DNA from 3 places in the Brevibacillus antibioticus genome. Region 3 is predicted to be linked to each of the others. Evidence: riboswitches for the same ligand, from Rfam matches in the RefSeq annotation. Region 3 holds a riboswitch; each other region holds the start of a gene.

Region 1 (7,883 bases), 2.3 Mb from region 3:
TTTAGCTTCCGTCCAAATGGTACAGGTGGAAACCCCGGCAGAGGGAAGCTGGGATAACACGCTACTATAAGGACTCCTATGTTGCCTACCACCATTATCTTACTGGTAATCGCTCTTTTGTCATTCGTGGCAAAGGATATGGTTCTCGTCTACGCTTCCCTCTTGCTGCTCGGATTATCTTTGCTAAAAGCAGTGCCTGTCATGGATGCAATCCAAAAACCAATGTTCCATATGGGTCTGTTTTGTCTAATGGTATTCTTGTTGATTCCGATTGCCAAAGGAAAATATGATTTCATCTCCCTTGGCAAGGAAATGGTCAGTTGGAAAGCAATGATAGCCATTTTAGCAGGTTTTATCATCTCTTATGTCGGGGGAAAAGGCTTAAGTATTTTGCCAGATCAACCGGTTGTTTTCATAGGCGTAACACTTGGAACACTTTTGGCAGTACTACTGACTAATGGGCTGCCCGCAGGCTTAATCATTGCAGCTGGATGCATTGCGTTGCTGTCGAGAATCTTCAATTTCTAGCACCCTCTAAATCTAATTTGAAAGAAGTGCCAAACTATGAATCTCAATCATCAAATGAAAAATCATTTTCTTATGCTAGTCCTATCTTTAGGGCTGCTTGTTCAAGGGTGTTCAACTCCTACTTCCCCTAATCAAAATAGTACAACACAAGCTCAATCAGTAGTGGAATCCACCAGTGAGGTCGTAACGGAAGAGCTGAAAGTGCCAAGTATTGACCAGGACGTCTCCTTATATGTGAGGCATATGAGTGCCAAAAACAAGGAAAAGTACACCAACAATGAGGTTGTATTGTTTCTTGAACCATTTAGCGTACCTACTGCCCAAGCATTTGATGTTCCGGGATACTCCTGGATGGAGGAATACGCAAAGAAAGGTTACGACACATGGGCGATGGACTTCCGAGGGTTTGGGCATTCTACCCGACCAGTTGAAATGGATCAACCGCCTGTAAAGAATGCTCCTGTCGTCCGTGCCACTGAGGCGGTAAAAGATTTGGAGGCTGTGGTACAGCACATCAAGCAAACGCGGCAAGTCGAAAAAGTCAGTATTGTAGGATGGTCATGGGGTGGAGTTGTTGCAGGAATGTACGCGACGGAACATTCCGATGAAATTGAAAAACTCGTACTTTATGGTGTTATGCATGGTTTTTCCTTACCTTTGATGGCAACTCCATTTGAATCAAAAGGGAAGCCAGGTGAAATTAATCCCAATTTACCAGCGTACCAGGTTGTCCAGTTTGACAAGGCCATGCACCATTGGCACATGATGCTAGATAAGCGTGATCTGGTTTCTGATGAGGCAATGAATGCTGTATCCAAGGTCTTTGTAAACTCTGATCCTAACAGCAGCAAGCAGCCTGAACAATCGATCCGCCGTCCAATGGGACCCTTGGTAGATCTGTATTACATCTGGACGGACAAACCCATTTTTGATGCAACGAAAATTACGACGCCAGTGTTGATCATTCGAGGAGATCTGGACTTTTTTGCCGATAAGTCCCTCTTCCATAAACTGACCAATGCATCTGCAAAACAAGAAGTGGTTATCAAAGATGCCACACATTGGGTGTTGTATGAAAAAAATCGTGATCAACTCTTGCGTGAAACAGACGAATTCCTGAAAAAGTAAGTAAACCCGTAAGGATGTGCTGGAAATGAAGTCGTTTCAAATTTTGGATGCAACGCTGCGAGAAGGAGAGCAGCAAGCAGGCGTTCGCTTCACATGCGAAGACAAGATTCGCATACTGCATCTCCTGGAAAGCTATCATATAGACCTCATAGAAGTGGGCCATCCTGGAATTTCTGCCCTGGATGAAGAAATCTGCCGAAAAGTGGCTCAATCGGCAAGACGAGCGCAAATATTAATGCATGCGAGAGCTACTGTTGAAGAAGTCCATGCAGTAAAGCGCGCGAAAGCAGACTGGGTGGGGATATGGGCTTCCATTAATGATGTGTCTATCCAAACCAAATTCAGTCACCACCAGGAAAGCTATGTAAAAGAGAAAGTCCAACAAGCTGTTATCGAAGCAAAAAAGCTTGGCTTACAGGTTCGATTCACGATTGAAGACGCTTCACGGACAGAGTGGGAAAAGATATCCAGCTTAGGTCATGTTGCTTTGCAGGCAGGCGCAGATCGCGTTAGTTTGGCAGATACTGTCGGGATATGGGAGCCTGATACATGCAAAAAAATCGTAACTCGTGCCATTGAGGAATTTGGTTGCGAAATTGAAGTTCATCTTCATAATGATTTCGGTCTTGCTCAAGCGAATGCGCTGGCGGCTATTGATGCAGGCGCTTCTGTCATTGATACGACAATTTTAGGGATCGGTGAAAGAGCTGGCATTACTGACTTGATCCAGCTTACGGTTGCATTGCAAAAGCTGCGAAATGATCAGCGTTATTCTTTGGATAAAATTCCCGAGCTTGTACAAGCGATACGTCTGACGACAGGGTATAGACCGGACGAACTGCGCCCTATTACTGGGCAAAATGCCTTTACACATACATCGGCTTACCATGTCCAAGCCGTAAAGAAAAATTCCAAAGCGTATGAGCCATTTCCTCCCGAAACAATTGGAAGAACACGGCTTCTCGAAGAAAAGCGTCCTCCAATAGGAACCCCAAAGCTGCCTGTTTCCTTACAGGTAGGAAAGCCGTTTCCCAAAGGTGCTTCAGAGCTACAGTATCATCGTGACGGTCCAGGGATACGTTGGGTTATGATGGATTCGCGTGTGGATGAGCGAGCCTCATTTTATGTGATCCAAAGGATATTTGAATTAGGCGATTTGTCCGGTATTCCTGAAAAGCATGTAGACAGACATGCGCATCATTGTGACAGTGCCTTCCTCTTTTGGGGAGATGCACCTGATGGTACTGGTCTGATGTGTCATGTTCAACTCGGTGAAGAAGAGAAGACTGTTGAGAGTCCAGCGGCTATTTTTATCCCGGCAGGCGTCGAGCATTCCTATCACTATGTGTCAGGTCGCGGAACTTATACAAATATTGTATTGTCGCCTGAATACAACAAAAGCCTTTTGGTATCAGCAGCATCTTCTGAAATACCAGTGACCTAAGCGGTACAGGAATTTGTTGAGTGTGAAGAGTGGGAGTCCATCAGGGCATGAGTACGGGATCGACCGGGCTCATGCCCTGCTTGAGTATTTGTGGTTACATCGACAAAACTCCGCCATAGATCGGTTCTTGCTGCGTTCTTTGTCCCCAAGTGCGTGTTCCGTATTCGAAATGCCACCATTCTTTCGGATAGTTGACGAATCCGGCAGCGGCTATCAAATGATAGAGCAGTCGGCGATTATCTCGAATATCAATGTCTTTTTGCTTAGACAGTGTCAGCTCTTCATAATAGCGAGTTGCAGCCCTTTCACTGAAATCATCGAAGTCTGTCCCCATCTCCAGCCAGCCATCAGGCCCTGCGATAGTCAGATCCACTGCACCGCCGGATAAGTGTGGGGACGGTTTGGAGAGGTCTGTTGTTGGATAAGCGACGAATTTGCTCAATTCTTCCGTGAGGGCGGGTCCTTCCTGCCAGCCTTGTAAAAGCAAGGCTTCACGGAAACGTTCATATAAGGACGCCTGTACTTCAAACGAGCGCCAGCCGTCCAGCACGACGAGCTTGTAGCCAACAGGCAGTTGGGAGGCTGCGGTGGCGAGCCTGCGTGCAGCCCCTTCTCGCAAAAAGGCTTCTGGCTGTGTTCCGGCATAGCCCTCGTGGTAGTAGGCTGGATAGACCGTGACTTGTTCCGAAAGGGAAGAGAGGGGGATCATCGGTTCGTCGCATTCCTTGATCGGCAGTGGGCTGGGCAGGACCATGTCTGGTATTTTTGGAATCGGAGAAAATAGCATGACTATCACATCCCTTTCGATAGTTTTGCCAATAGGGTAACGGAAATTTTCAGGTAAGTAAACGGTGATTATCTTAAATTTTCTGCCAATAGACGCCTGCGAGGAATCGGCAGCTTTTGCTTGAATCCTCGGTAGCTTTTGCTATTATTAAAGCAAGTGCTTGTCAACGAAACGAATGACATTTACATATGGAAGAGAAACAGGTCCTTGTTTTTGCGAAACCGATTCGCAGGAGCAAGGTTAAAAGGGAAGTTTGGTGAAAAACCAACGCGGTCCCGCCACTGTAAGAGAGTAGCTGTTCTTCAAGGCACCATGCCATCCACTGCCCATCCGGGAGCGGGAAGGAGAAGAAGAGCGATGATCCTCAAGCCAGGAGACCTGCCTGTTTTATGTTTACACTGATTTCCTTCGGGTCAAAGGAAGAGGTGAGGATTGTTGCTTTTCAACTATCCGCGCTTTGTTTTTCCTTACGTACTGGGGGAAACAGAGCGCTTTTTTTTGTGAAAAACGTCTCGACGTTTTTCATAAAAGTGGATGCGACCGCTTGCGGTCAACAAAACGGTCATGACCGTTTTGTTGCTTCGGAAAGTATGGATAAAACAGCGGAGTAAAATACGTCACTTTTTGAGGTGGTCACGATGGAGAAAAACGATAAGAAGCGGGGCTTGACCCTCGTTTACACAGGAGACGGCAAAGGTAAAACGACGGCAGCAGTCGGATTGGCTGTGCGGGCGACAGGGCGCGGAAAAAAGGTGCTGATGGTTCAATTCATCAAGTCGCCGGAGCGTACATACGGAGAAAAGATTATTTTCGATAAATTGGGCATTGAAATTGTGCAGATGGGCGTCGGCTTCACCTGGACGAAGACACCGGAGGAGCATCGTCAGGCATTGAAAGAAGCTTGGGCGTTTGCGAGCGAAAAGCTTTCTTCCGGAGCGTACGATGTCGTCATTTTGGATGAGCTAAATAATGCATTGGCGATTGACCGCTTCCCGATTGATGATGTGTTGCCATTGTCCGATGTATTGGAAGCGATTCAAAATAGGCCAAGTCATATTCACCTCGTGATTACGGGACGGGCAGCAAAGCAGGAGATTTTGGACATCGCAGATTTGGTGACAGAGATGAAGCCAATCAAGCATTACTACGATGAAGGGATTCCAGCTGTGCTGGGGGTAGAGTTTTGACAAGCGCAGGTGTAATAGAGACGTACGGTCATGGCGGAGACTTGCTGACGGCAGCACAGCGCTTTGGTCGAGAGCCCGGGCAGTTATTGGATTACAGTGCCAATATAAATCCGCTGGGGATGCCGGCAAGCGTTCGTGAGATGCTGCTGGCGTCGCTATCTGCTGTAGCGCATTACCCAGACCCTGGACATCGCGTGTTTCGTCGTGCGCTGGCGAAACGGCTGCAAATGCCAGAGGAATGGTTGCTGCCTGCCAATGGTGCAGCGGAGGCGATGGCACTGGCCATTCTCGGTCTTTCGCCGCAAACGGTTGGTGTGGTATATCCTTGCTTTTCGGAATACGCGCAACTTTCCAAGCAGTATGGAGCCCGTGTCATTGGCTGCTTCGGGAAGGAAGCGAACGGGTACAAGCCCGATGCTGCAGAGCTGTACACGCTTTTTACGCAGTCTGATCTCGTATTCGTCGGGTCGCCAAACAATCCGACGGGAATCCTGTATCAACCGGATGAGCTGCGCCAAATGGCGGAATGGACGAAAGAGACCAACACGTGGCTCATCGTGGATGAGGCTTTCCTCGATTTCGTGCAGGAAGAGCGGCAGTATACATTGGCGACGCAGCTGGAGCACTTTCCCCGTGTGATTTTGATGCGTTCGATGACGAAAATGTACGCGATCCCGGGATTGCGCCTGGGCTATGCGATTGCACATCCGGATGTTATTGCGAAAATGCGCCAAAAGCAAGTGAGCTGGAGTGTGAATGCACTGGCTCTTTTGGCAGGAGAACTGTGCTTGCGGGAGCAGGTATACGAGGAACAGACGCGCAGGCTTATCAAAACAGAACGTGCATATTTGACTGATTCCATCCGTAGTGAGTTGGGCTGGCATGTATGGCCTTCGGAGGCAAACTTTTTGCTGCTGCGCTCGCCAGAAGGATTGCCAGCCGAACAATTGCAGGCACGGCTCGGCAAAAAAGGCGTTCTGATCCGCAATTGTGCGATGTATCCCGGTTTGACGGCGCATGATGTGAGAATCGCAGTGCGTGGACGAGAGGAAAATGAAAGACTTCTGGCAGCGCTCCGCGAGGTCCATGCGGAAGGAAGTGAACAGCGATGAGCTTGGTGCTGGTAACAGGCGGTGTCCGTTCAGGAAAAAGCCGCTACGCGGAAGAGCTTGCGATGACGTTCGGCAGTCGAGTCCTGTACGTGGCGACAGGCAAGGCTTGGGATGATGAAATGAAGCAGAGAATCGAGTTGCATCAGGCACGTCGTCCGCTGGAATGGGGCTGTGTGGAGGTAGGAGAGCGATTAACCGATTACCACGCATTAAGTGAGCAGTATGGTGTGGTGTTGATAGATTGTCTGTCCACCTGGGTGAGTAATCGATTGATGAGCGTGGATGAGTCGGAATGGAGAAGTGCTTCGCATACGCAAGCCCTGCTGCAGGAGGCAGAGGCATGGCTGTCCCTCGTTCACAATTCCCCGCAAAAAGTCATTGCTGTCACAAGCGAGGTCGGATTGGGCGGTGTAGCCTTGAGTCGTTTGGGCAGATGGTTCGCGGATGTGCTGGGCGACGTCAATCAGAGAAGTGCGCGACAAGCGGACGCCGTCTATGCTGTTTTGTCGGGGATACCGTGGAGGATCAAGGGATGAATGCATTTTTACACGCGATCTCGTTTTTTACGCGTATTCCGGTTCCGTGGCTTCGTCCTTCCGAGGAGGCGTGGAGAAAAAGCGTCAACTGGTATCCCGCAGTTGGTTTGATCATCGGTTTATTGTTATGGGGTGTGCATCAGGCAGGACTGGTGTTGTTTAGTCCATGGATCGCCGCTATTTTGACGCTGGTCGCATGGGTATACGTGACTGGTGGTCTTCATATGGATGGGTGGATGGATCTCGCGGACGGTCTTGGCAGCAGCAGACCGAGAGAGCAAATCCTTACGATTATGAAGGACAGCCGCGTAGGTGCGATGGGCGTGCTTGCTGCGATTATGCTGTTGCTGATCAAGGCGGGTGGAGTCGCAGAGCTCGCACATCCGGGATGGGGCAGCTTTTTGATCGTAGCGCCAGTAGCAGCGCGGACCCATGTGCTTTTGTCGATCAAGCTCTGGCCGTATCTTTCGGCGGACAAAGGAATCGGAAAAGGCATCAGTGCCGGGCTTTCCGTATCCTCTATCATCGTGAGCTACATCATCATGTTTGTCGCAGGATGGTATCTTGGAGGCTTGCAGGTCATGACAGCTATTTTCCTGTCGCTATTGTTCGCTCTATGGTTTTCACGCTCGGTTGCAAAAAAACTGGGTGGTTTAAATGGAGACTGTTACGGGGCTGTTATTGAAAGCGGTGAAGCGGTCGTTCTCTTGGTGTTAGTCGGGAGCTGGTGGTTATGAAGCTGATTTGGATACGTCACGGGGAGACAGACAGCAATCGTGAGCAGCGATATTTGGGGCATAGCGACGTTCCTTTGAATGAGCGCGGGTATCTGCACGCGAGTGATTTGGCCAAGGAATTACCAGTGCTCATCGGGCGACCCGCTGCGATTTACTCGAGCGACCTGCTCAGATGCATGCAGACTGCCGAACCACTCGCAGCTGCTTGGGGGCTATCGGTTATTTCGGAGCCAGCACTCCGAGAGCTGTCTTTTGGCGAGTGGGAGCTGATGACCTACGACGAGCTGATGCTGTCGGACCCTGTGCGAGCCACAAGGTGGTACGACGATCCTTTTCGAAATCGGCCTCCACATGGGGAGAGTCTGGAAGAGCTGGGGATGCGCGTGGATCGTTGGCTACGTTCTTTGTTGCAGAGAGCGAGCAA
Region 2 (7,883 bases), 5.1 Mb from region 3:
ACCCGTGTAGACATTTTGCAAAAGCAAGGAGACTGGGTCCAAACGAGAACTTCCAGCGGACAAACAGGCTGGGTGTCAGCAACTTATATTGGCGATGCCAAGTCCAGCACTCCGGTGTCCAAAAGCTCCAAAACGCCAGGCTTAAAAGGAAAAGTCATCGTCATCGACCCAGGACATGGTGGCTCCGATGTCGGGACACAGGGAACTAAGTGGAATAGCATGGAAAAAACGTTGAATTACAAAACGTCCATGTTGCTCGCCAACAAGCTGCGACAGCGGGGTGCGCAAGTCTTCATGACGAGGACGAGTGACACAGAAAAGCCTTCGCTAGCTCAGCGTGTCGCTTTTAGCGAATCAAAGGGAGCGGATGCCTTCATTAGCATCCATTACAATTCTTCTGTGAAACCAAATAGCGGTACCCTCACCTTTTATTATTCGCAAGACAAAGACGAGCCGTTAGCTCGGGCGATTGAGTCTCGCTTGGCAGGTGGCATCGGCTTAGGAAGCAATGGCATTTCATTCGGTAATTACCACGTTCTACGCGAAAACAATGATCCATCCGTCTTACTTGAGCTTGGCTTTCTATCGAATCAAAAGGATGAAGGCATCGTCCGTACATCGTCCTATCAGGACAAAGCTGCGCAGGCGATTACGGAAGCGCTAGCAGACTACTTCGGTCGATAATCGTACGGCTGGACGCTGTACGAGAACAGCTTACGCTCGAATTTCCCTTTGGCACCAATGATCTGATACCAGGTCTCGCCGATCAACAAATCCGTTGCGAAATCTTTCTCCAGCAGATTGGTAATCATCTCCATGACCGCTTTTTCATTGTCTTTTTGGATTTTCAACGACAAGGCCAGGACGAAATACACCTGGTCTTCTTCCATTTCCAGCAAATGCAAACGGGCTGTACCACGGCGTTTGGCGTTGAAACCATCGATCACATTCGACAGACCTTTTTTTGCCTGCACTTTATACTTTGTCGCTTCCCTCCAAGAGGAAATAACCGCATCGTACAACGAAAACGTCAAGATGAAATGGCTGACGTAATCCTTCGGGTCAAAAGGCTCCGGTCCCATTTGCTTCTCATCCGCTGGTATGACAACGAATGCTTTGTAGTTGCTAAAAAACGGATCGCTCATGGCAGGTCCTTTCCTTCGATAATATCTTTTGTGTTGGTTAGTATCCACTAGGAAAGCAGGTTATTATGTACAAAAACGATCATAAACGTTCAAAAGGCCGAGTCGACATGAAAACCGACTTGGCCTTTTGCTTGCTTTTGTATAGGCATGTTTTTCAACTGAATATCTACTCATTACCGGTGGGTCATCGAGACGCTTCCATGCCCGTGCTCCTCTTCCATGACCTCCATTCCTGCACCATGATTGACGGTCCAGGTGATGACTTGGCTGGAAATGACAACGGCCAAAATGGTATACATCATCTCTTTCATCGGTACGAACCAGAACGACATGCAAAGCACAATGACGTCCAGTAAAAGAAAGACCGTACCAATGGACAATCCCGTGTACTTACTGATCAACAGGGAGAAAATATCGTCTCCACCTGTCGCAGCTCCATAGCGCAGAACCAATCCGGTACCCAGTCCGGTCAATACACCGGCCAAGACAGACGCCAGCGGCATCATTCTGCTCATATCCATGACAATCGGTGAAAATCGTTCAAACAACTCGTAAAATACAGTAAAAACAAGTGATGCAAAGATCGTGTCCCAAATGAACTGGCGGCCTCTTACTAACCAGGCAACCAAAAACAGTGGGATATCCAGCAAAAGCATCACCATCGCTGGCGACAAGTCAAAGGCATATTTCGCCAATAACCCCAAGCCAACAAACCCACCTTCAGACAAATGGTTCTGAAAGTTAATGTGATAATACGCAAAAGCAAGTAAACAAGCTCCAAACAAAATCATACTGTAACGCTTAGATAACTGCAGCGCTCTCCTCATCATGGTTTCCTCGCATTTTTGTCGGTTTAGGCACAGACGACCAACCGACTACCGAGGAACTTCGAAAGTATAAGTCGCTACTCATACATATGGCCTCGCTTTCGTAGTAGGTTAGTCGTCTTCAGTGACGGTCGACTACTACGAAGCTAGATGTAGGAGAGGTCAAAACGTTTCCAGATCGTCCTATGGGGACGCATGGTATCCTGATCCCTTCCATGGCTTTTCTTGTATTATATCACAAAAAAGGTGAAAAGACGACTCGAAACCGTCTTTTCACCTAGCTAAAATCGGAAGGCTTGTCCTTTAAGCTCCACCGGAATCCCTGCTGTGACAAGAAAAACTTGATCGGCAGCGGCAGCCACGCGTTGATTCATCAACCCCGCCAAGTCTCGGAACATACGGCCCAACGGATGTTGCGGGACGAGTCCATCGCCTACTTCGTTTGTCACCAGTAAAACGGTACCTGGGTAGTTCTTTAGCTTGGTTACCAGCCTATCCACATGCTGGAGCACTTGCTCAAACGGCTGCTCCTCTCCATCATGCAACAGCCAATTTGACAGCCAAAGGATCAAGCAATCAACCAAAATCACTGTCTGTTGTTCCTGTATATCCTTCTGTGCGCCGAGCTTCGCAAGCCATTCCGTCAATCCGTACGGCTCCTCAATCGTTTCCCAAGGGAAGCCAGACTGCAAACGGCGGTCTCGATGGTGCAAGATCCGCTCTTCCATTTCTTCATCAGTGATTTGTGCCGTCGCGATGTAAACACCCGAGGAGCCCAAATGAGCTGCGTATTTTTCGGCAAACGTGCTTTTTCCGCTGCGTGCTCCACCTGTAATCAGTACGATCATGCATCTGTCTCCTTACACTTGCGATTGCAAAATAATTTGCGGCAAATGATGAACAGGATGCTCCATGACAATCGGTCTGGTTCCGTATACAGCCTCTATGCTGTCACTTTGCAAGATGTCTTTTGGTGTACCGACGCTTATCTGCTTTCCTTTATGCAGCATCAAGATACGATCGCAGTATATAGAGGCCAGATTCAGATCGTGCAGCACAGCAATAACCGTCACCTGCGTCGCCTTTTGCCATTTTCGCACGATGTCCATCAGTTGAATCTGATACCCGATATCGAGGTAAGTCGTGGGTTCATCGAGCAAGAGCACCTGAGGTCTTTGGATCAATGCTTTCCCCAAAGCTACGCGCTGCTTTTCCCCACCACTCAACTGATCCAGTGTGCGCTCTTCCAAATGTTCAAGACCGAGCATCTGTACGATTTCATCAATGAAGGATGCGACATCCTGCTTCTCTTCCCCAAGCCAATTTTGGTACGGAAAGCGCCCCATCTCCAACACCTCTCGAACACGGAATCCGACTGGCGGAAGACCCTCTTGCTCCAAAACAGCCAGTATTTTGGCAAGCTCTTTGCGTGGATAGGAATGAAGCTTTTTCTCCTGAAGCAAAATGTCTCCGGCATCAGCCTTGATGACTCCTGAAATCATCTTCAGCAAGGTGGATTTACCGCTTCCATTCGGTCCGATAATGCCAAAAAATTCTCCCTTGTCCACGCAAAAATCGATTCCGTGCAAAACTGGCGTATCGTGATACGATTTTTGCAAGTTGCGCACATTGATCATAAGCTTACGTTACCTCTTCCTAAAGCGTTTATTTTGCTTCAATAAATAGGCGAAAAACGGTGCTCCCAGAAATGCTGTCACGACACCGAGCGGGATTTCCGTTGGACTTAGCAGCATTCTGGCAAGAGTGTCGGCCCACAGCACATAAATACCACCGCAGATCGCAGCCATCGGCAGTAAAATACGATAGTCAGGACCAACTAGCAATCGGACGAGATGCGGTACCACCAAGCCAACGAACCCGATAATACCTGCGATAGAAACCGCCGCTGCAGTCAGGAGAGTCGAGATGACCAAAACCACCAGCTTCGTTCGATCCACATGGACGCCGAGATGCGCAGCCTGCCGCTCCCCCAACGCAAAGAGGTTCAAGGAACGCGCATAGCTCACCAGCACCATTCCACCTATGACCAAGTACGGTATCAAGACGTACGTAAAGGCCCAGCCGCGAAATGACAGGCTGCCCATCAGCCAGAATACGATCTCATTCACCGTCTGATCAGATAGCGACACCATAAAGGAAACGAGCGAGCCGAGAAAAGCCTGCACCACGACTCCAGACAAAATCAGGGTCTCCGTTTGCAGCTTTCCTTGCGTGTTCGCGAGTCCAAGTACGATCCATAAACTGAGCAATCCTGTAAGAAAAGCGACGACAGGCGTGCTCCATGCACCCAAAAAGCTGATTTGCAAGCCAAAAAGGATTAAGAAGGCTGCTCCGACAGCAGAACCGGATGCCACGCCCATCGTAAACGGATCGGCGAGCGGATTGCGCAAAACTCCCTGAAAGCCCGCTCCCGCAAGTGACAAGCAGGCCCCAATCAAGACAGCCAATACAACGCGTGGAAAACGAACCTTCATGACAATTTGCTCAGATGACTCCGGCCACGTTACGGTGATCCACTCAGACAAGCCCGGGATTTGATGGAGCAGGATGAGCCATACCTGCGAAATGGGGAGGTGTGCCGCCCCCATCGAGATACTGATGACTATTGATGCCAGAAGGACGAGACAGCTAACTCCTCCCCCTATGAACAGTCGCTTCTTCATTTTATTTCACCAAGTCAGGGTAAATCGCCTTGGCTACTTCGATCAAGCCTTGTGTAATACGCGGACCGGGACGGGACAAAATATTTTGGTCCATACCAAAGATTTGTTTTTCACGAATCGCCTTCATTTTATCCCAGCCATTGCGATTGGCGATCATATCCTCTAGCTTGACACCAGTCTTTTCATCGGTAATTCCGCTCGCGTACAAAATGACATCAGGGTCGTTTTGCAAAATCTTTTCTTCACTGATCGGATTCCATCCCTCGGTGTCTGAGGCAATGTTTGTCGCCCCAGCCAGCGTGATGAGTTCGTCCATGAATTCTCCTTTTCCGACTGTCCAGCCTGGGGAGAATTCCAGATATACCTTTTTCTTCTGTTCCGGTTTTACATTTTTCACCGCTTCTTGAACGTACGCGATGTCTTTCTTCATTTGCGCGACGACTTTTTCGGCTTGTTCCTGTGTGTTCGTGATAACTCCCATCGCCAACACATTGTTTAGAATGTCATCCATCTTTGTCGGATGGGTAATATAGACGGGCATTCCGAGAGATTTCAGCTTGTCAGCCACTGGCTTTTCCATTGAAATCCCACCAACGACCATATCCGGCGTTTGAGCGAGAATCGCTTCTTCATTTGGTTTGACGACTCCGCCAATTTTCGGCTTTGCCTTCGCCGCATCTGGATAATCGTCATAGTCTGAGACAGCTACGATCCGACTTTCCAAGCCAAGCGCGAACAAAATCTCTGTCTCGGCAGGTGATGTTGAGACGATTCGCTCAGGAGCTTTTGCAAAGGTTACTTCTTTTCCTGTCGCATCCTTGACTGTCAACGGATACGTTGTTTGTTTGGCAGGCTGCTCGGCCGCATTCTCTTGCGGTGCTGTCTGCGGTGCACTTGTTTGTCCCCCTGGTGCTGGCTGGCCGTTATCGTTACCCGCACAACCTGCGAGGCTCGCCGCAACTAGTAGTGGGATCATGAATCGCAATGAACGTTTCATATGTAGAACTTCCTTTCTGCGTGTCTGATTGACTGTCCCTTCCAATAAAAAAAGCGACCCTTGCTTCCATTCGGAAATCAAAAGGGTCGGCACCTCAGGGCAAACAGCCAAAGATGGTCTGCTTCCTGAAATAGGCCGATCCTTTCCGCGAAGGCAACAGGCACGAAAACAAACAGGCAGGTCTCCTGGCTTACGGCTCAGGAACGAGCCGATTTACAGTGGCGGGACCGCGTCGGATTTTCACCGACTTCCCTTTTCACCCGATCTTTTTGTTAAAAAGACGAGGCACCTATTTGCTGTTACGTTTGAATTTGTCACAGTCCATGACTCATCCTACATCATAGCATTCCTTAGATGAAAAAAGAATGACAAACAGAAATGAAAAACGCCTGAACAAAAGGTTCAGGCAAATGGAATGCTTATGGCGGGCTATTCCCCTCGTTTGTGCAAATAATCTAGAATGCCCATGGAGCATACTTGTAAATCGAGCTTGAGTACGTCGAAAATTCCATGGTCACCGCTGATGCCTTGTGACTGTATATGATCGGAGACTCGTTCAAATAACTTACGTGACAGCTCGTCGTATGTATGTCCAGCCGCAAGCGCTGTCTCTCCTTCCGCTACAAACATGGGGAGCCACTCGCGTATTTGGCGGTACACGTCATCTACCTGCTCTGACATCCCAAAATGACCAAAGTAAATGCGGCTCAGCTCGCGCGCTTCAAAACGGCTTAGAGACGCTAACATGGCATCCGGGTTAAACTGATTCGGCGAAGTAGATGGTAGTACGAGGTGTATGCCATCCTTTTTAAGCTGTGGATAGAGCACACCTGCCGTATCACCTGTAAACATGCCGCGGCTTATGGGATCATAGATGCTGAAGTGATGATTGGCATGCCCCGGTGAATCCAGAAACTCCAACACACAATTCTCTCCGATCTCTAGTGTATCCCCGTCTCCGCGAATCAAAATCCGCTCCTCGGGAACTGCCACAATCGGATCGAACAATCGATCAAATTCATCATGATACACCGCTCTCGCCCCTGCGATCAGTCGGCTCGGATCTACGAGATGACGTGCACCTTTCGGGTGGACAACGATCTTTGCATTCGGACAATCCTTCAGAAACAGTCCGGCTCCTCCCGCATGATCCAAGTGAATGTGCGTCACAATGATATATGTTACTTGTTCCAGTGTATAACCGAGCTTGGCGAGACCGGCCTTGATGTATGGGACGGAGGGGCTTGGCCCAGTTTCTACCAAAGTGAGCTTCTCTTCCGTGATCACATACGTCCCCGTACGTTCCGCCCAGCCCATATCGAAACCGTCTATTAAATGGATGCGTTCCCCTAAATAAATTGGCTCTGTTGCTTGCATGTAAATACTCCTCCTTATTCAAAAGTCTCGAGTCGCCTTTATGTTGTGGGAATATTTACACTTTACCATCTATTTTGTAGGGAGTGGGGATGAATAACACAAAGTCTTCATATTCTCATGGTAATATGATGGCAGCAAAGACAATTCCATTATCTGGAGGGGTGCTAAAATGGGGAAGCTTTTTTCTGAATTACGACCTGAGCATGAGGCGTTTATTAAGAAGCAACAGATGTTTTTTGTTGCCTCTGCTCCTATGGACACAGATGGTCACGTAAATCTTTCACCAAAAGGGTACGATTCTTTTCGCATAATATCGCCCACAGAGGTCGCCTATTTGGATCTGACTGGAAGCGGAAATGAAACCAGTGCTCATCTTCAGGAAAATGGCAGGATTACTCTCATGTTTTGTGCATTTGAAGGCCCCCCTCTCATCATGCGCCTCTACGGCAAAGGAACGGTTATTCTCCCAGATACGCCTCGTTGGGATGAGCTCGTAAAAGACTTCCCGCTTCTGCCTGGCGCTCGTCAAATCATTACCGTAAACATCCTTGAAGTAAAGACTTCTTGCGGTTGGGCCATTCCCTTCTATTCCTTTTCAAAAGAACGCGACACCCTTCAAAAATGGACCTTGGCTAAAGACGAGCAGGAACTGCTTGCTTATCAACAAGAAAACAACGTACGTAGCATGGATGGATTGCCAACACCATTGGGACAAAAGCTTTTCTCGCAGTAGAAGGGGATGACGAAACTTAACAACGCAAAGAAGCTGCCTTGCTCGCAGCTTCTTTGTTTGAAACTTCTTTACTTGCTGGTATAAATGGCCACTGCATCGCGGAGAAACTCGGCTACACCT
Region 3 (7,883 bases):
TGGCCGAGAAGGGCTTTTTGGCGCAAATTTACGCTTTTCCTTTTAAATAATCATCTTTTAGCTTCTTTTCCTGCTCGACGGTGGTCATATCTTTTTCTAATACTTGATACATCAATTCATCCTTCAGCTTGCGTGAAATTCCTTTTTCCTGGTGATTCGGGACTGATGTACTCATGACAGAGTCTTGTTCCATACCAGCGTACCTCCATGGCTTTTTGGGGTTAGTTTGCCCGAAAGCGCTCACCCCATTCACCACACCCGCTGAACACTGAGCATTTTTCGCAGCTCGTCGACCGAACGTGGAATATTTCCGCCCAGCTCGCGCTTCCACTGCTCAGGCAGTACCTCCCACACATCAACGAGCAACGGCATACCCAGATGAAGACTCTCCAGCATGGTTCGATTTTCTAATGCCTCCTGCGGATCTCCCGCGAAAACAAGCCTGCCTTCATCCATGATGCAAATCCACTCTGCCCATTCAAACGCAATATCCATATCGTGTGTTGCCATCAAAACAGTCGTTCCTTGCTGGTGAATCGCATCGAGCTCCCGCAGCAAATTTTTGGTCTGATAGCGATCCAGATACGCAGTAGGCTCGTCCAAAAGCAACAGCTCTGGCTCCATGACCATGACTCCCGCGAGTGCCAGCCGCCGTTTTTGTCCCAGGCTCAAATGATGAATCGGAGCTTCTGCCAGCTCCCTCAACCCGAATGCATCCAGCACCTTTTCTACCTTTGCCCGGATTACGTCCACAGGCAGCTTTTGATTGCATAAACCGTAGGATATATCCTCCGCGACCGTGCTTGCGATCAACTGATGCTCGGGATCTTGAAAGACCAAGCCTACCCTTTGCGTCATCTCTTGCAGTGCGGCTCGTTTGTAGACAAGCGGTTTTCCTTTCCACAGCACCTGTCCCTGCTGTGGCTCGATGATCCCGTTACTATGCAAGAACAAGGTCGACTTCCCACAGCCATTCCGTCCCAAAAGGACACATTTTTTCCCCTCTGGAATCCATAAGGACAGCCCTGACAAGACGGGGCCCCGCCCTCCCGGATACGTGTACTGCAAATCGATGAACTCCAACAATCGTGATGTCATAACCGCCAACCTCCTGTCCACCACTCAAGCAGTACCAGCAGCATACAGCCTGCGATTGACTCCCACTCATAGCGACGCGAGCGAGCGTGAGTATGAAACGAGAGCACCTGCATGCTCTCCCCGAAGCCTCTAGCCGCCATACCTTTGTGCAAGGCTTCGTATTTGCGCATCGCTCTGACAAACAATTGCGCAACGAGAACCCCTGCATCCCGAAGCGTCGCCAGGAAGTCGCGATGACCTCCGCGAGAACGTTGCGCAATCCATAGCTGGTGAGAAATCGTTACTAACACAAAAATAAACCGATACATGATCATTAATAAGTCAGTCACAAGGACAGGCATACGAAGTCGCCGGAGCACCTGCAAGATTTCGGCAAACGGCACGGTAAACAAAATGAAGGCAAAGCAGGATAAGCTCGCCATGGTACGCCAAAATAAGATCCAAACTTTACTGAATGATGACGTCGGCACGTAGAGCACGTACGAACCCAACTCCCATGCTGCCGCGACCTGGACCTGTACTTCGCCTGCTCTCGCCCCTTCTACCAATAGCGCAGGGAGCCCCGCCACGAAAAACGAGAGCGACACGATCATAAAGGCACAGTAGATACGGACAGGAATACGGGCATACACCACTACCCATACCGTCATCCAGACAACGACAGCCATCTGCATCCATACATGCCCCAGCAAGACGAGCAGTAACAATGCGCTCGCCAGCAATAACTTATGAGCTGGCGGTAGACGTTTCAGATTGTTTTGATAAGAGAGAGAATCAAGCTGTAGCCCGTTCATTTTTTCCGCTTATCCAACCGACCTTTGTACAAGCCCACGGCATAGCCAACCACTCCCGCACCCAACGCCGCCTGCACCGCAAACAATAGACTCTCCGTCTCTCCCCCTGGCGGTTCTATCAGCGGTTGAAACCATGGTTCGTAGTTCGGAGCGATTTCCTTGATCGCTTCCTCTGCCACGCCGTCTGCGCCGCCAAATTCCGAATCCTGTACCAGCAACAGCGGGACAATCGCCAGTACGATTACCCCCAAGAGTAACAGCCAGTTCCATCCTTTTTTCACAGCGATTCCTCCTGTTTGAGCAAACGAAGCTGTGTAAGCTCTTTTGCGTTGTAAGATAACAACCAGTTCCAAACAAGAACGGTCAACAGACCTTCACTGATGGCGAGCGGTACTTGCGTGAACGCAAAAATTCCTGCGAATTTGGCAAACGAGGCCAACACTCCACCAGATTCAGCTGGAAATGCGAGAGCCAGTTGAATCGAAGTCACCACATAGGTAGCGAGGTCAGCCAAGGCAGCCGCCGCAAAAACAGCCAGACGCTGGCTTCCGCTAGCTTTCATAATTATCCGATAGATACCGTATGCCACCATTGGACCTACTACTGCCATGGATACAGCATTTGCCCCTAGCGTAGTCAGACCTCCATGTGCTAAAAGCAAGGCTTGAAACAAGAGCACCATGCTCCCTAACACAGACATCGCAAAAGGCCCAAACATAATGGCGCCAAGGCCCGTTCCAGTCGGGTGAGAGCTGCTGCCTGTAACCGAAGGGATTTTCAGTGCAGATAAAACAAATGCAAATGCTCCTGCAACACCAATAAGGAGCTTCATTTCGGGATGTTCTTTTACAATCTTGTTAATCGAGCGAAGCCCAAGAATAAAAAATGGCAAGAAGACAGCCCACCAAAATAAGGCCCAGGATAATGGCAAATACCCTTCCATGATGTGCATCGCGTGTCCTGTCTCTGGTTCATTGAGCAGAAAATACAGGACAAAGCCCGCTATCAACAGACAAGTAGATACGAGACGAGATCGATTCATGTTTATCCTCCTTCACTGACTTTCGTTCTTTCCTACACAAAAAAATCTCCTCCAACAATGGACGAGACGTGCGCACAAAACAACAGACTGATTAGACAGCCTCATTGCCTCGTATTCACCGCTCCTTTCCGCGAAGGTTCTGTGGGTGTGGCTACTAGGTAGGTCTCCTGGCTTCCAGATCCATGCGCTCCTTGTCCTTCCCCATACGAAGATGAGTGGTTTCCTTCTCAAAGAGAGCTCCCTGGTTACAGTGGCGGGACCGCTCGGGACTTTCACCCGATTCCCTGTTACCCTTTATGCGTCACATAAAGGCACCTAACGCCGACAATATAAAATTGACAGACAATTCTTGTTTGTCCCACATTATTATACCGGATCACTACATAAATCGGAAGAATATAAGTAAAAACGCATAAGCCTATGACCCACTACAAACAGAGCCATCGACCTATGCGTACTTGTTCTGTCTATTCTTTTGCGTCTACGCCAATGACTTCACTAATATGTTTAAAACCATCTCGCTGCATGAGCTTGAGCAGTTTTTTGTTGATTTGCTTGGCGATACCTGGGCCCTGATAAATCATCCCCGTATACACCTGAACGAGACTGGCTCCTGCTCGGATTTTCGCGTAGGCGTCTTCACCATTATAAATACCGCCGACACCAATGATTGGTACCTTGTCTCCTACTTCTTGATAAATCTCCTTCACCCAAGCTGTGGAACGCTCCGTAAGAGGTCTTCCGCTCAAGCCACCCGCTTCCTCGGCAAATCGATGTCCGGAAACCGCCTCGCGAGATAGTGTCGTATTGGTAGCGATAATTCCGGAAATGCCCTCTTCAACAGCAGCATGAACAACATCGCGCATGTGCTCATCTGACATGTCTGGTGCTACTTTCAGCAAAATCGGCTTTTTCTTGATGGAGCGTGCTTCCATTTCGGTCGCCTTTTCCCTTACTGCACGCACCAAATGACGCAAGCTCTCTGTTTCCTGCAAGTCACGCAGATTCGGGGTATTCGGAGAGCTGATGTTAATAACGAAATAGTGACCGTATGAATAGAGCATGTCCATACATTTGCTGTAGTCGATGGCCGCCTCTTCATTCGGCGTTACTTTGTTTTTCCCAATGTTAATCCCAATCGGAACATCTGAGTATGCGTAATCGACCAAATGCTGGGAAGCCAAATACGCACCGTGATTGTTGAAGCCCATCCGGTTAATGACAGCTTGATGTTCCGGCAATCGGAACAATCGGGGCTTCGGATTGCCTGGCTGCCCCTGTGGCGTCAATGTCCCGATTTCCACAAACCCAAAACCAAGGGCACCTAGCGCATGATAGACTTCCGCATTTTTATCAAAACCGGCTGCAAGTCCGACTGGATTCGGAAACGTCATTCCCCACAGCTTATTCTCCAACCGCTGGTCTTTTACCTGATAGATCAACTTCAGGATGCTTTTGCCTGGAGCAGAATCCTCCACCAGCCTTAAGGCACCAATTGTCTTTTCATGAATCTCTTCCGCATCTTGCTGGAACAGATATTTTCTTATGAGCTGATACATCGGCTGCACTCCTTACTCCGTTTCTACCTTTTTACCTCATAGTAGAATACCATACTTTTTCGGGAGGATGTAACCTTTATACGTGATACATATTTCCAAGTATGCAGGCAAATCCTAACAGCACCACCACGTACAGGGGGATCAGTCTTTCATGAAAGTGGACAGAAAATCGGGATTGGTCAAGCCATTATGGTGCTGGAAAAATGAAGATGGATTCGGTCTGACCCACTTCCTCCAACTGAATAAATAAAAAAACTGCTTGCCGTAAGCTCGGACAAGCAGTTTCTTCTTTTCTATTTACCGTTGAAGCTAGTTTTTCACCAGCAAAACTTCTTCGATAGAAGCATACGGCAGGTTATGCGCATCTGCAACAGCCTTATAAGCTACTTTGCCGTCGATGACGTTTACGCCTTTTGCCAATGCTTTGTTGTCGCGAATCGCTTGTGCGTAGCCTTTGTTCGCCAATTGTACCGCGTATGGAACGGTTACGTTGGTCAGGGCCAATGTAGATGTACGAGCGACTGCACCAGGCATGTTGGCTACAGCGTAGTGAATCACACCGTGCTTCTCATAGGTTGGCTTGTCATGAGTCGTGATACGGTCAATGGTTTCAATCGATCCACCTTGGTCAATCGCAACGTCTACGATCACAGAACCAGGTGACATCTCTTTTACCATGTCTTCTGTTACCAGACGTGGAGCACGAGCACCTGGAATGAGTACAGCGCCTACCAGCAAATCTGCTTTTTTCACAGCGCTTGCGATGTTGAAGGAATTGGACATCAGCGTCTGAACGCGGCCTTGGAACAAGTCATCCAGTTGGCGCAGACGGTCTGCGTTTACATCGATGATCGTCACATTTGCACCCAGTCCAAGCGCCATTTTCGCTGCGTTTGTCCCTACGATCCCACCGCCGATTACAACTACCTCGCCTTTTGGTACACCTGGTACGCCACCGAGGAGAACACCTTTTCCACCGTATTGCTTTTCCAAGAATTGCGCGCCGATTTGAACGGACATGCGGCCTGCTACTTCAGACATCGGCATCAGCAGAGGCAGAGCGCCATTGTCGAGCTGAATCGTTTCGTAAGCGATTGCAATCACTTTTTTATCGAGCAATTCACGAGTCAATTCAGGCTCTGGTGCGAGATGCAAATACGTGAACAGAATCAGACCCTCGCGGAAATATCCGTATTCAGCAGGGAGTGGTTCTTTTACCTTCATCACCATGTCAGATGCCCATGCCTCTGAAGCGGTTTCTACGATCTCAGCACCTACTGCCTTGTAATCTTCATTCGTAAAACCACTGCCTTGCCCTGCACTTGTTTCGACACGAACCGAATGTCCGTTTTGTACCAGAGCAGCTACACCTGCCGGAGTAATGGCAACGCGGTTCTCATTATTTTTAATTTCTTTTGGAATTCCAACGATCATGATAAGTATGTCCTCCTTGGAAACGCCAATTTCTTTGCGGTTTCTATTATTGTACAGCGTATCTTCGGGCATACTCCTTGGAGATTCCTTTAATTTTAGCGTCTTTTTATTTGTGAAAATTCACAAACAAACTACTGTTCCCCATCTAATTTGGCTATTTTCAACTCTACATATAAGGCAGCCCGCTGGTTCATGTTGTCGAGGTCGACACGCATGATCTCCTCAATTCGTCTCAGTCGGTAGCTCAATGTATTAATGTGAATATGCAGGCGCTCTGCTGTCTTGTTGACCTTGCCTGCGGCATCCAAAAAAGTTTCCAATGTCGTCAAGAGCGTGGTCTGGTTGTCGCGATCGTACTGTCTGAGCTTTTCCAGCCGTTCATTTTGATAGCCTTGCTCCTCTTCCCACTGCTTCAGTTGTAGTAGATAGCGATATATCCCAAGCTCGTGGTACCCGTGAATCCCTTCATTTTCCTGCGGGAACAGCTTCTTGATCTTGAGCGCATGCAGTGCTTCCCTGTAGCTCTTCACAATATCTGTATAAGACTTGTAATCTCTTCCGTAGCCAGCAATCACCTGGCGTCCTTCCGTGACATGTGCTTCGAGCTTGCCGAGCGAGTCTGCGAGGAACTGTTCCACCTTGCGAATGAGCACTTCGCTCTTCTCTTTTTTCGCATCGGACAGACCGATCAATAAGATGATTTGGGAACCGTCGACAACCCAGAGCAGCTTGTCACGCATTAATAACGGATACAAGTACTGGTCCAGACGGGCTCCTGCCGCTTCAATAATACAGATTAAATAAGAGGTCGGAAGCTGCATCTGCAAGGTGTCCGCTTTTTGGCGAATAGCAGCCTCACTGCTGTGATTCCCCAGCAACAGCTCCCACAGAAATTCCTTGCGTCGCTGTTCCTCCGCCTTGCGTTTTCCCTGCCGCTGGATGAGACGCGAGACAGCTACGCGTGCGGCCTGACGAAGAATCTCATCATCTTCCCGGGTAATCGGTCGATTTACCTCTTGTGCCCAAATGTAACCGAGCACGTCACTCCCTCTGCGAATGGCAATCGCCACACGTTTCCCCAAGCCGATTTCGTCCTTTGCTGGGATGTGTACGGGGTCGTCTTTCGTTAACAGCTCCTGGAATACGCCGTCCTTCCAGAGGCGCGTCAGCACTCTTTCCGGTACCCGTCGCCCCATGATGGTAGACCAGCGCGCTTCATCTGTGCTTTCTCCGTGTGAGCTGTAAGCAATCAGTTTATGATCGGCATCTTCAACCGTTATCGGATTTTGCAAAAGTTCTCCAATGGCATCAGCTAATTCGTCGATATCAGCATGCTGATACTGTTGAAAATAATTAGGCTCTACGGGCACACTTTCACCTCTTTACCGCTCTTTTCTACGCGTTCCTCTATTATAGTAGAAAACATGGCTTCGCTAAACGGTCTCGCTCAATTAATAAGGAGCGTTCGGTAACCTGTCGCTGTCATGTGAATTGACACAAAGGAATCGGGTGACCTCGCCTGTACGGTTCACCCAGTTGTGCGGTACGGATGAATCCATGTGAATACTGTCGCCAGGGAACAAATCATGCTCCTCTTCCCCCAGCAAAAGTGTCAGCACACCCGCGAGGACGTAAATAAACTCTTGCCCCTTATGTACAAAAGGCGTGCCTTTTTCTCCATGCGGGGAAAGCGTGACGAGAATCGGTACCAGTGACGGATTCTCCAAATCACCGGACAGGTCCTCATACACAAAAGGCGCATACAGAAGCTGGGATCGCTCTTTGCTCGCCCTGCGTACCTGCCCATTCCCTCCACTCGACTCACCCGAAAAGAAATAGCCTGGGCTCACTCCCAAGGCTTCCGAAATTTTTTTCAATGACTCCAGTGTAATAGAAGACTTCCCACGCTCTACTTGGGACAAAAAGCTGATCGACAGCTGTGTTTTTTCCGCAATT

The links. A riboswitch is a leader RNA that binds a small molecule or an ion and turns the genes downstream of it on or off. The one in region 3 is predicted to bind cobalamin.
Region 1: linked by a shared signal. The riboswitch ahead of E8L90_RS29945 (hypothetical protein) and the one ahead of E8L90_RS28200 (energy-coupling factor ABC transporter permease) in region 3 are both predicted to bind cobalamin.
Region 2: linked by a shared signal. The riboswitch ahead of E8L90_RS03615 (ABC transporter substrate-binding protein) and the one ahead of E8L90_RS28200 (energy-coupling factor ABC transporter permease) in region 3 are both predicted to bind cobalamin.

Annotation. Positions count from the first base shown of each region.
Region 1 covers NZ_SZNK01000001.1:3,569,262-3,577,144, reverse strand. The annotation lists gene E8L90_RS16715 (HesA/MoeB/ThiF family protein) at 1-70, shown strand, start outside; gene E8L90_RS16710 (DUF441 domain-containing protein) at 79-528, shown strand; gene E8L90_RS16705 (alpha/beta hydrolase) at 565-1,656, shown strand; gene E8L90_RS16700 (LeuA family protein) at 1,682-3,100, shown strand; gene E8L90_RS16695 (M15 family metallopeptidase) at 3,195-3,887, opposite strand; cobalamin riboswitch at 4,072-4,287, shown strand; gene E8L90_RS29945 (hypothetical protein) at 4,277-4,498, shown strand; gene cobO (cob(I)yrinic acid a,c-diamide adenosyltransferase) at 4,526-5,074, shown strand; gene cobD (threonine-phosphate decarboxylase CobD) at 5,071-6,186, shown strand; gene cobU (bifunctional adenosylcobinamide kinase/adenosylcobinamide-phosphate guanylyltransferase) at 6,183-6,722, shown strand; gene cobS (adenosylcobinamide-GDP ribazoletransferase) at 6,719-7,459, shown strand; gene E8L90_RS16670 (histidine phosphatase family protein) at 7,456-7,883, shown strand, end outside.
Region 2 covers NZ_SZNK01000001.1:731,746-739,628, reverse strand. The annotation lists gene E8L90_RS03645 (N-acetylmuramoyl-L-alanine amidase family protein) at 1-684, shown strand, start outside; gene E8L90_RS03640 (hypothetical protein) at 669-1,145, opposite strand; gene E8L90_RS03635 (YitT family protein) at 1,319-1,975, opposite strand; gene cobU (bifunctional adenosylcobinamide kinase/adenosylcobinamide-phosphate guanylyltransferase) at 2,254-2,820, opposite strand; gene E8L90_RS03625 (ABC transporter ATP-binding protein) at 2,833-3,609, opposite strand; gene E8L90_RS03620 (FecCD family ABC transporter permease) at 3,619-4,656, opposite strand; gene E8L90_RS03615 (ABC transporter substrate-binding protein) at 4,658-5,653, opposite strand; cobalamin riboswitch at 5,812-5,961, opposite strand; gene E8L90_RS03610 (MBL fold metallo-hydrolase) at 6,083-7,030, opposite strand; gene E8L90_RS03605 (pyridoxamine 5'-phosphate oxidase family protein) at 7,200-7,763, shown strand; gene E8L90_RS03600 (MerR family transcriptional regulator) at 7,832-7,883, opposite strand, start outside.
Region 3 covers NZ_SZNK01000001.1:5,869,220-5,877,102, reverse strand. The annotation lists gene E8L90_RS30395 (hypothetical protein) at 29-193, opposite strand; gene E8L90_RS28215 (energy-coupling factor ABC transporter ATP-binding protein) at 250-1,098, opposite strand; gene cbiQ (cobalt ECF transporter T component CbiQ) at 1,095-1,892, opposite strand; gene E8L90_RS28205 (energy-coupling factor ABC transporter substrate-binding protein) at 1,889-2,173, opposite strand; gene E8L90_RS28200 (energy-coupling factor ABC transporter permease) at 2,170-2,934, opposite strand; cobalamin riboswitch at 3,075-3,268, opposite strand; gene E8L90_RS28195 (quinone-dependent dihydroorotate dehydrogenase) at 3,402-4,493, opposite strand; gene ald (alanine dehydrogenase) at 4,803-5,927, opposite strand; gene E8L90_RS28185 (PucR family transcriptional regulator) at 6,059-7,297, opposite strand; gene E8L90_RS28180 (helix-turn-helix domain-containing protein) at 7,379-7,883, opposite strand, start outside.